3 regions of the Eubacterium sp. AM05-23 genome follow, and region 2 is predicted to be linked to each of the others. Evidence: riboswitches for the same ligand, from Rfam matches in the RefSeq annotation. Region 2 holds a riboswitch; each other region holds the start of a gene.
The links. A riboswitch is a leader RNA that binds a small molecule or an ion and turns the genes downstream of it on or off. The one in region 2 is predicted to bind cobalamin.

Region 1: linked by a shared signal. The riboswitch ahead of DW091_RS02090 (energy-coupling factor ABC transporter permease) and the one ahead of DW091_RS19375 (PQQ-binding-like beta-propeller repeat protein) in region 2 are both predicted to bind cobalamin.
Region 3: linked by a shared signal. The riboswitch ahead of DW091_RS07065 (ABC transporter substrate-binding protein) and the one ahead of DW091_RS19375 (PQQ-binding-like beta-propeller repeat protein) in region 2 are both predicted to bind cobalamin.

Annotation. Positions count from the first base shown of each region.
Region 1 is NZ_QUDF01000001.1:459,155-462,431, forward strand. Features, by position in the region: gene DW091_RS02080 (energy-coupled thiamine transporter ThiT) at 1-447, shown strand, start outside; gene DW091_RS02085 (energy-coupling factor ABC transporter substrate-binding protein) at 650-970, opposite strand; gene DW091_RS02090 (energy-coupling factor ABC transporter permease) at 972-1,724, opposite strand; cobalamin riboswitch at 1,890-2,019, opposite strand; gene DW091_RS02095 (leucine-rich repeat domain-containing protein) at 2,439-3,275, shown strand; gene DW091_RS19980 (hypothetical protein) at 3,272-3,277, shown strand, end outside.
Region 2 is NZ_QUDF01000021.1:45,888-49,164, forward strand. Features, by position in the region: gene DW091_RS20230 (CpXC domain-containing protein) at 284-559, shown strand; gene DW091_RS19370 (D-Ala-D-Ala carboxypeptidase family metallohydrolase) at 628-1,113, shown strand; cobalamin riboswitch at 1,154-1,279, shown strand; gene DW091_RS19375 (PQQ-binding-like beta-propeller repeat protein) at 1,413-2,924, shown strand.
Region 3 is NZ_QUDF01000004.1:242,264-245,540, reverse strand. Features, by position in the region: gene DW091_RS07070 (iron ABC transporter permease) at 1-915, opposite strand, end outside; gene DW091_RS07065 (ABC transporter substrate-binding protein) at 918-1,988, opposite strand; cobalamin riboswitch at 2,162-2,337, opposite strand; gene DW091_RS07060 (class I SAM-dependent methyltransferase) at 2,389-3,045, opposite strand.

The DNA of each region.
Region 1 (3,277 bases), on a different contig from region 2:
CCTACTGGCGGCTCTGTGACACTGTTCAGTATGCTTTTTATTACTTTGACGGGCTATTGGTATGGTCCAAAGACTGGGATTTTGGCGGCAATCGCCTATGGCATTCTGCAAATGGTAATAGACCCTTATATTTTGTATCCCCTTCAGGTGCTGGTTGACTATATACTTGCCTTTGGCGCGTTGGGCCTGTCGGGCTTTTTCACCCAGTCAAAGCATGGGCTCATAAAGGGATACCTGGCCGGTATCTGTGGCCGCTATGTGTTTGCGGTGCTTTCCGGCTGGCTGTTTTTCGGTTCCATGGCCTGGGAAGGATGGGGCGCGCTGCCCTACTCGATGGTGTACAACGCGGTCTATATTTTTTCGGAAGGCGCGCTGACAATGATTCTGCTGGCTGTTCCATCGGTATCGAAGGGACTGGCCCGTGTGCGCCAGATTGCGGAAATTTAATGCTTTGGATAAGATCAGTCTGGTTTGTTATCATTGGGATCATGTTTAAGGAACGCGGAATGCGAGAGGATTTTACAGGGAAAGTGCGGTAGTGGGTGCAGTAGTACAGACAGCAGCAGAAAAGGCAAAGCCGATATAAAAAACCTTCTTATTTATAATATAGTGAAAAACAAAAACACGCCTTGTAAGCGTGTTTTTGTATCTACAGCTCGGCCTCTTCCTTGCCGAGTTTTTTTCGTTCAACCAAACGGCCCATAAAGAAGGCTAGTATACCGACGCCGATACCCGTCTGGAGACAGAAGATCAAAGATTCCACTTCTCCAGGAAGCTCACCGTTAATCATCGTTTCAAGCACAGGCGTAAACCAGGGCTCATATTCGCCACCCTGAATTTCCTCAATCATTGTGCTGCCTGCATCGTCAGAGCCGCCGAATTCAGCGCCCTGAAGGGCGAATAGCGGTACGACAACCAGTAAAGCGACAATCACCAGGAGAACGATCACTAATTTTTTGTTTTTACTCATTTTACACTTCCTCCGATGCTAAAAAGCCGATGGATTTGAGTTCCGGGCTTGCGTAAGTTTCTAAAGCGATAACGATAATAACCGTTAAAATCCCTTCAATAATGGCCAGGGGCAGCTGAGTCGGGGCAAAGACGCCCAGGAATTTTACAGCCGATGCGGCCACACCGCCCTGTTCGGATGGGTAAGCCATCGCCAGCTGGAAACTGGTAATACAGTAGGTGAACAAATCCCCAAGCGCAGCGGCGAGAAAAACGCCAATCTTGCGGTTAACCTTCAGCTTCTGGCAGAGCTTGTAGATGCCGAAAGACACAAAGGGACCGGCAATGGCCATTGAAAAGGTGTTTGCGCCAAGGGTGGTTAAGCCGCCGTGCGCTAACAAAATGGCCTGAAATAATAAGACAATGATGCCAAGAATACTGACAGCGCTTGGTCCAAATAAGATGGCCCCAAGACCTGTACCCGTCATGTGGGAGCAGCTGCCTGTTACAGAAGGGATCTTCAGTGATGAAATAACGAAAATGAAAGCGCCTGCCATGGCCAGAAGCGTAATGGATCTTCTGTTGCCGGTTAAAGTTTTCTTGATAGAGAAAAAGCCAGCAGCTAAAAAGGGGATACAGATAACACCCCATGCAATGCAGTACCCCACAGGAAGGTAGCCCTCCATAATGTGCATTGCGTTTGCGGCGGGTACAATCCCGAATACAAGCGCCCACGCGCCCAGCAGTGTGACAAACCTTCTTTGATTCTTTGTCATTTTTACCTCCTCTAAAAATGAATTTTACCGGGCTACGATTCAATCAACAGGGCAGCAGAGCGAAAAAAAACCGCTTACCAGACGGATAAGCGGTGAAAGTACGAAATAACGAATCCTGAAACCTTATAATTTCGTCCTGACACTCAGTTATCTCCTCGTAACCAAATGTATTGCAGTTTTAATGATCAGCATCCTGACTCGACTTGCGTCTCACAGTGGCGGGACCGTTTGGGATTTACACCCAATTATGCTTTAACCATCGTTTGTGATGGAAACCATTAAAGTGTGCCGGTGTACCGGCTACGCTTTTAATTATAACACCTTGTTCCATAATGTCAATAAGAAAAGTTGAATTTTTTTAAAAAAGAGCAGAAATAATTATACACATACCCCCTATATGTATTTTGAGCGTTTAAGTTAAGAGTATAAGAAAAAAATATGGATAATCTTAAATGCTTTTTGTTTATTTGACAAAATCGTAAAAATAAACTACAATAGGTTCTGAAATTGACTTTCAAAACTTTTTGTATATAATTAATGCGTTAAAATAAATATAAGAAACAAAATAGCCATTTAAAGAATAAAACGATTATATAGAAAGAAAAGAAACGTTTTAGGAGTTTTATTACTTTAACTTATGAGAGGTTTCTGCCGCAAGGATAAGAGCAATGTAGCTGAAAGTCCAGTCAGAAGAAGAAATTTTGGAGGAAACAGATGAGTGAGTGCGCAAAACGTATCGAGGCTTTTTCAAAAAAAGATCTGCCAAAGGCAAATATCAAACGTGTCAATGTTCCGGAAGGCTTTGAACGGATTGGCGTAAACGCGTTTAAAAATTTGACAAAGCTGAAGGAGGTCAGAATCGCAGAATCCGTGAAGGAGATATGCGGCCATGCCTTCGAGGGATGCACCATGCTTTCCGCCGTCAGTCTGCCCTCAAGCCTGAAGCTTTTGGGAGAGGCCGCCTTTATGGAGTGCCGCAGAATACAGTCGCTTGAAATACCAGGGGGCGTCCAGTCCATCAAGGACCGCACCTTTAAATTCTGCCGCGGCCTGGAAAGCATCACCCTGCCGGACAGGCTTGTCCGGATCGGTGAGAATGCTTTTTACAACTGTGATAAGCTGGCGCATATCGAGCTGCCAGACACCATCGAAAGACTGCCCTTCAGAACCTTTTACATGTGCAAAAGCCTGGAATCCATCCGGTTTTCGCAAAATCTAAAATATATCGGTAAAGAAGCCTTTGTGAATTGCAGCTTTCAGCAGCTGGAGCTGCCTGAGAGCCTGGAAGTCATTGAAGAATCCGGCTTTTTAAAATGCAAAAAGCTCACAGCTTTAAAGCTGCCCAAAAACGTTAAGACCATTGGAAAATGGGCGTTTCACGGCTGCCCCAATCTCAAGAAGGTCGAGATAAGGCACAATCCCGATGAAATGGGCGAGTGGATCTTTAACCGGAACGATGTGACCGTGCATTGCTACGAGGGCTCCAAAATAGACCGCTACTGCAGGCAGTATGATTATAAGGTCCACTATATCCAGCCAGATTCTCAATGACA
Region 2 (3,277 bases):
GAGAACAAGAAATTGTTTTCAAAGGGAAATTGAGTGAAAAACTTAAACTGATGCGCAACCGTAAGGCGAAATCTAAGTCGGATCACTGATCTTCAGAATGAAACGTCGGCACCTTGCCAAAAAGGACCGATGAGCAAACAAAGCACTTTAGCATAACAAGAGCTTCTGTCCAAAGTCGTTATAAACATGCGATTTTGGATAGAAGCTTTTTTTATTAAAAATAAAAAAGTTAAAAAGAGGAAAAAATGACAAAAACAAGAGTGATTAACAATATTTGTCCCCATTGCGGACAAGAATACAGAAAGCCTTACAGCCTGTGTTATCAGGATATGGAAAAAAGCTTTACCTCATACTGGACCTAGGTGGGTTCGAAACAGAAGCAATCATCCGGGATGCCGAAGCGCTTTTTCCAGATTACCGGATCCGCGTTACCAAAGAGATGATGGATTTGTTAGAAAAAATCCATATTTTTGAAGTCAATCTGAACGACAAAATCATCACCTGCTATCCACTATCAATTGTCAACTATCAACTCGTTCAAGAAAGGAGCACCAATTGAAAAATTTTTACCAACGTATCAGTCGAAGTTTAATCGTAGCAATCCTCATTCTAATCTCCTGAGTTTTTCTGACCAGCTTCAGGCTTTCGCCGGAGGCGGTACCGGACGCGTCGCCAGAGCCTTTGCTATCGGAGTCGGAGACGCGGGAGCCGCCTGGGGACGGGACGGTGATCGACCATCCGCTGCCGGAGGATCCCATCCTCACTTCCGGGCCTTGGGCGTCGGCACATTTTTTAATGGAGGAATATGCCTGTGACTGCGCGGGCTACTGTGACGGGTGGCCGGCTCAGATGGACCCGGAACTTTTGGAAAAAGTGGATCAGCTTCGGTGTTATTTCGACCGGCCCATCATCATCACCTCGGGTGTGCGGTGCAAGACGCGCAACGCGGAGGTGGGCGGCATTGAGAACTCCTGGCACCTGAGCGGCCGCGCGGCGGATCTGTACTGCCCGGGGGCGCCCTACGACGAGGTGGCGGCTGCGGCCAGAGAGCTGGGCCTTGGGGTCATCGAGTACCCGGACCAGCAGTTTGACCACTGTGAGATATGGCGTTAAAAGAAGAGAGGAAGACGTGAATTTTAACTTGATTAATCATGCAGATTAAGCTATAATTAGGCTTAAATTAAATGATGAGGGAAATGGGGTGTGAATCCCCAACAAAACCGTTGCTGTGATCCGGTATTTACCGGTTAGTCAGAATCCTGAGAGAGTACGCTGCTGCGGAGCTGGGCGAGCGCATGAATCGGGATTTTTTTGCTTTTTTAGACCTTTTCGGCGTTGGCCGGAAGGTCTTTTTGTATGCGCTGCTTTAAAAGGACGGAATCATTTAGTAATCAAAAATGGAGGAGAAATAAATGAAAAGCAGATTTAAGTTCGCGTCTAAGCTGGCGGTGGTTTTTCTGGCAGGGGCGTTTGTCTTTTCCGGAAACGTGGGGGCGGCGCCGCTGCCCAAGGCAGACACGGTGACGGGCGCCACAGAGGTCGTCAGCGATGCCAGCTACTGGTCGGCCTTCCGAAAAGACAGTACCAATATGGCGATTGTGGACACAAAGCTGCCGACGGGTGATGCGGCGGTCATGGAAAAGTGGAAAACGGATGGGCTGGGCGTGGGCTCGCCGATCATTGTTGGAGATGACCTTTATATCGCGGGCGGCAAAATGTTGAGACGGGTGGACCGGAACACGGGAAAGGTACTGGCGGAGCAGGAGATGGCTATCAATACCGGCTATTTCAGCTACGCGGCCTATGGAGACGGCAAGATCTTTGTGCCGCTTAACAGTGGCATTCTGCAGGCTTTTGACGCAGAAACGCTGAAGCCGCTGTGGCGTACAAAGGGGGACGGCCAACAGCCTCTTTGCCCTGTGATTTATGATAATGGGAATGTTTATGTGGGCACCAGCAACGGCAACGGCACAAAAGGCAGTTTTTTCTGTGTCAGCTCTGCGGATACCGATACCGAGAGCAGCGATGAAATTCAGGAATATACCTGGGTGGATGAGGACTCGGCCTGCTACTGGGCTGGCGCGACCATCGTGGGTCAGGCGGTTGTCTATGGGAACGAAAAGGGTCTTGTCCAAGCGCGCAACAAGCTGACTGGCGAGCAGATCGACAGCTATCAGGCAGAAAGCAATATCCGCGGCAGCGTCGCCTACGACACCGCTCGGGGTACGCTCTATTTTACCGCGAAGGACGCGCAGAAGGTGTACGCCATGACGGTGAATGGGGACGGCAGCTTTAACAAAGGCAGTGTGCTCTCGGGCGACGTCAATGGCCTGGTCACCTCGACGCCGGTGGTTTATAATGGACGTGTCTACGTTATGGCTGGCAATATCAGCAGCCGCGGGGGGTTAAATGTTTTTGACGCCAAGACCATGAACCTGATTTATGCTGTGGATATTGACGGTCCATCCCAGTCCTCGCCGCTTTTAACCACAGCTTATGCCACGGCAGAAAACAATCAGACGGTTTATCTTTATGTCGCGCTGAACAATTCTGTGGGTACGGTAAAGGTGATTAAGGATTTTGCGGGCAATAAAGAACCAGACGTCAGAGATTTATACGTTCCGTCCAACCCGCAGTATTGTACAGCCAGTCTGGTCAGTGACCAGGAGGGAACCCTTTATTATAAAAATGACTCTGGTTATCTGTGGGCATTAAATACCGAGGCATCTCCGGAAATTTTAGGAGATGTGGACGGTGACGGTCAGATCACCTCATATGATGCGCTGCTGGCTTTGCAGTATTCGGTTGGAAAAAATGTCATACCGGAGGAACGCGTATCCAATGCGGATATGGATCATGACGGCCAAATTACGTCTTATGATGCATTGATTATTTTACAGCGCAGTGTGGGAAAAACAATGTAGATTTTTTCAGCAAACCCGCCCAATACAAAAAATAATAACAATCGGAGAGAAGTGGGTTGACATTAAGGAAGTCTTTAGGTATCATATAGATAAGTTATGTCTATACAAGTTAATAATATGACGACCTTGGGAAAGAGGAATGAGTGCAAAGCTCAACTGCTCCACTGCAACTGTACAGCCTTCGGGTGACAAGTCAGAAAATTCGGAACCTTGGTACGGCCAATCAAACGTTACATGTGGAAGCGGATTGGACAAGTGCGCAAAAAATCATAATTGAATACGATTTAAATAAATACTATTTAGCCTTTCACATAAGAATGTGGAAGGCTTTTTGTTTTGTTTGTAAGGGCTTT
Region 3 (3,277 bases), on a different contig from region 2:
GGCGCCGGAGAGGGCAGTGAGCGGGATGAGCGCGCGGTAGTCGCCGCCGATTAGAAGCCTGGCGATATGCGGGGCCACCAGCCCCACAAAGCCGATCACCCCTGTAAAGCTGACGATGGCCGATGAGATGAGCGTGACCGCAATGCCCGAAAACAGCCGCAGCCGCATGACATTCACGCCCAGCGCCACCGCACTTTCGTCCCCGGTGGACAAGAGGTTGTAATGCCAGGCAAAACGGACGATAAACGGAAAAATCAAAAGCAGAATCACCGAGACCACGATAATCTGCTCCCAGGTGATCTCCGAAAGGCTGCCAAAGGTCCAGTGGACAATGGCGGACAGCTGCTGCTCGTTGGCCACATACTGCATGCTGGCGTTCAGGGCTGAAAAGAAATAGTTGAGGGCAATGCCGATCAGGATGATCGTGGTCTTGCCCATGCCCTTGGCCGAGGCGATGCCGTACACCATGGCGGCACAGATAAAGGCGAACACAAAGGCCATCACGACAGTGCCTACCTGATTGCTGCCAAAGGGCATAAACCCGAAAATAATGGCCAGTGAAGCCCCAAAGGCCGCGGCGTTCGAGAGCCCGGTGGTAAAGGGGCTCGCCATCTTATTGCCCGTGATGGCCTGCATGACCAGCCCGCTGATGCCCAGGCCGATACCGGAAACCAGCGCCATGGTAATGCGCGGCAGGCGCAGCTGCATGAGCACTGTGAGCTCGGTCTGGTTCAGAGCCGTCGCACCCATAAAATGGCCGCCGGGCAGCAGGGTCGCGAATACCCGCCCTACAGTCACGTTGGCGACGCCGACAAAGCAGCTGGAAAAAGCAGCAATGATCAAAAGGATCACTGCTGCCAGCATCAGCGCCGCTCTTTTTTTATGATAGGCCTTTAATGACTGCTGCTTTTCCATCGCTATTGGTGCTTAACCTGGAAAACATGCCCTTCTACCGGATCGACCCCCTGAATTTCCATCCATTCGTCAAAGATGGCGTCAGGGTCAACATCCTTCATCTGTTCAGGGTATAACCATTTCGCGGTATAAACCGTCCCGATCATTTTGCCCAGTCCGCCGGCGCAGAAGCCAGTGGTCACATAGAAGTTGTCATTCTGGACCGCCTTTAAATCGGACCAGCCTGCACGGCTCAGCATTTCGCTGGAGATGGTGCTGTAGTCCTCCGCTGTCGGCGGCGTGTAGACGCCGGTATTCTTGAGCGCCGGGCCAGAGGAGGTTTTGATGATGAGGTCCGGGTCCTCCATCAGAATCTTTTCCGGGTCAATGGTCTTGCCGGTAATGGTGGGGTCGCCAAAAATATTCACAGCCCCGGCATTTAAAAGCATGCTGTTCCAGCCGTCATTGCTGGTCCCTGGTATACAGGTGGTATTCGGGTCGCCGTATTCCCAGTACACCTTTTTAGTGCCTTTGACGTCCTTAATTTTTTCGGCCACCATGTCCATGTTATCCTGGTAAAATTTGGTGAGCTTTTCGGCTTCCTTTTCCTTGCCGAACAGCTTGCCTAAAATCTCAATTTCCTTGGGCAGCTCAGCGTTGTTATAGCCAGATACCACCACCACCTGAATGCCGAAGGGCTCCAGTTTTTTGATGTCTTCCTCCCAGGTTCCGTTGTCCGGAGTAATGAGCACCTGAGCGCCCAGCTCGGCGATCTTTTCATAGTTCAGCTCGCTCTGGCCCTTGCCGATGACATTATCCGGGTCGAACTGGCCCCAGTACACACGGTCCTGAGCGGTGTTCTTATCCACAGCCACCACCTTGTCGATGGCGCCAATCCCTCGGATCAGCTCCGAATTGTAGCGGTTGGCCACCACCACCTTTTCAAGGGGCTGGGGAATGGTTACCTCACGGCCCGTATCGTCCACGACGGTAATGCTCTCCGCCTTTGCTGAATCCCCGCTCTGGCTGCAGCCGGCAAATACCGGAACCAGCAGAAGCAGCGCGCACACAAGCGCAATGATTTTCTTTCTCATTTTTCCCTCCATTAAAAATAAAATTTATGTCAAATCCTCGCGGATATCAACATCTTTCCATAAAACAGGCTCCCTGACTTTTCGGCAAATAAAAAAACCGATAAGCACTCTGCTCATCGGTCCCATTTTCCGAGATTTCGTTTGTTCAAACACGCCGCTGCATAATCCCCCTGCACGCATTTCTTCTTTAAGGCAGGTCTCCTGGCTTACAGCTCGTCCGCGGCCTGCCTTCCCGGATCGCTCCAGTGGCTTTCAGGCTTTGTCCCTGTTTACAGTGATGGGTTCGCACCGGATTCGCACCGGTTTCCCTATTCTCTTATTGCTAAGCACCTCAAAGGCTATTCAATTTTTATCATTATACCTGCTTCTATTATACTTGTCAATATGCAATCGAACCGATTTATTTTCGGACGATAAGGCTCCAGTGCGCGCTGTAATACTGCGGCTCCTCTGGGTTATAGACACAGGATTCTTTCAGGCTGTCCTCAAGGCACCAGGCTTTAAAGAAATGTTTGATGTCTTCCAGGTCCACATAGAGGTGGGGCACGCCCGTCTCCGTATCGCTCTTTTCCGAGAGCAGGGTGTTGGCGTCAACGCGCCGGCGGCTGTCTGCCTGCCGGTAGCCGTAGGTGCTTTTGGAGATGAGCGTGAGGAACAGCTCGCCCCCAGGCTTTAACACCCGGCGGATTTCCGCCAGGGCGGCCTGAAAGCCCGGAATATCCGTATGGTAGATGACATTGTAGGCCATGGCGCAGTCAAAGGTGTTGTCCTCAAAAGGCAGGTCCAGCATATCGGCCACGCAGGCCGTGAGGGGGATCCCCTCCTCCCCGGCCCATTTTCTGGTGTGCTCGACGCCGTACGCAGACAGGTCGGCGGCGGTGACCTCAAAGCCCTTTTTCGCCATATAAACCGCGTGCCGCCCCAGGCCACAGCCCAGGTCCAGAAAGCGCAGGAAGCCCTTCGCCTGCCACCGCTCCGCGAGATAGGGACTCTCCACACAGGGGATGAGCCAGTAATCCGACTGGTTTTTCTCCCAGTTCCATGCCTTTGATTTCATTTTTTCCTCCTTGCATATATCGGCTTAATCTATAAAATGCGAACACATCTATTTCGCCATACCGACTTTTTATATCAGGCCGTTCTATTTTCTCCCGTGGCTTGTTTCCGGGGAGACGCCTTTTTCCTGAATTGTTCGCTGTCACTTATTATGCTGAATTTATTTATGCAGTTGCTATTATTCTTTGATTCTGTTATACTTACTCTTATAAATGGTACTTTGAATCCGATCA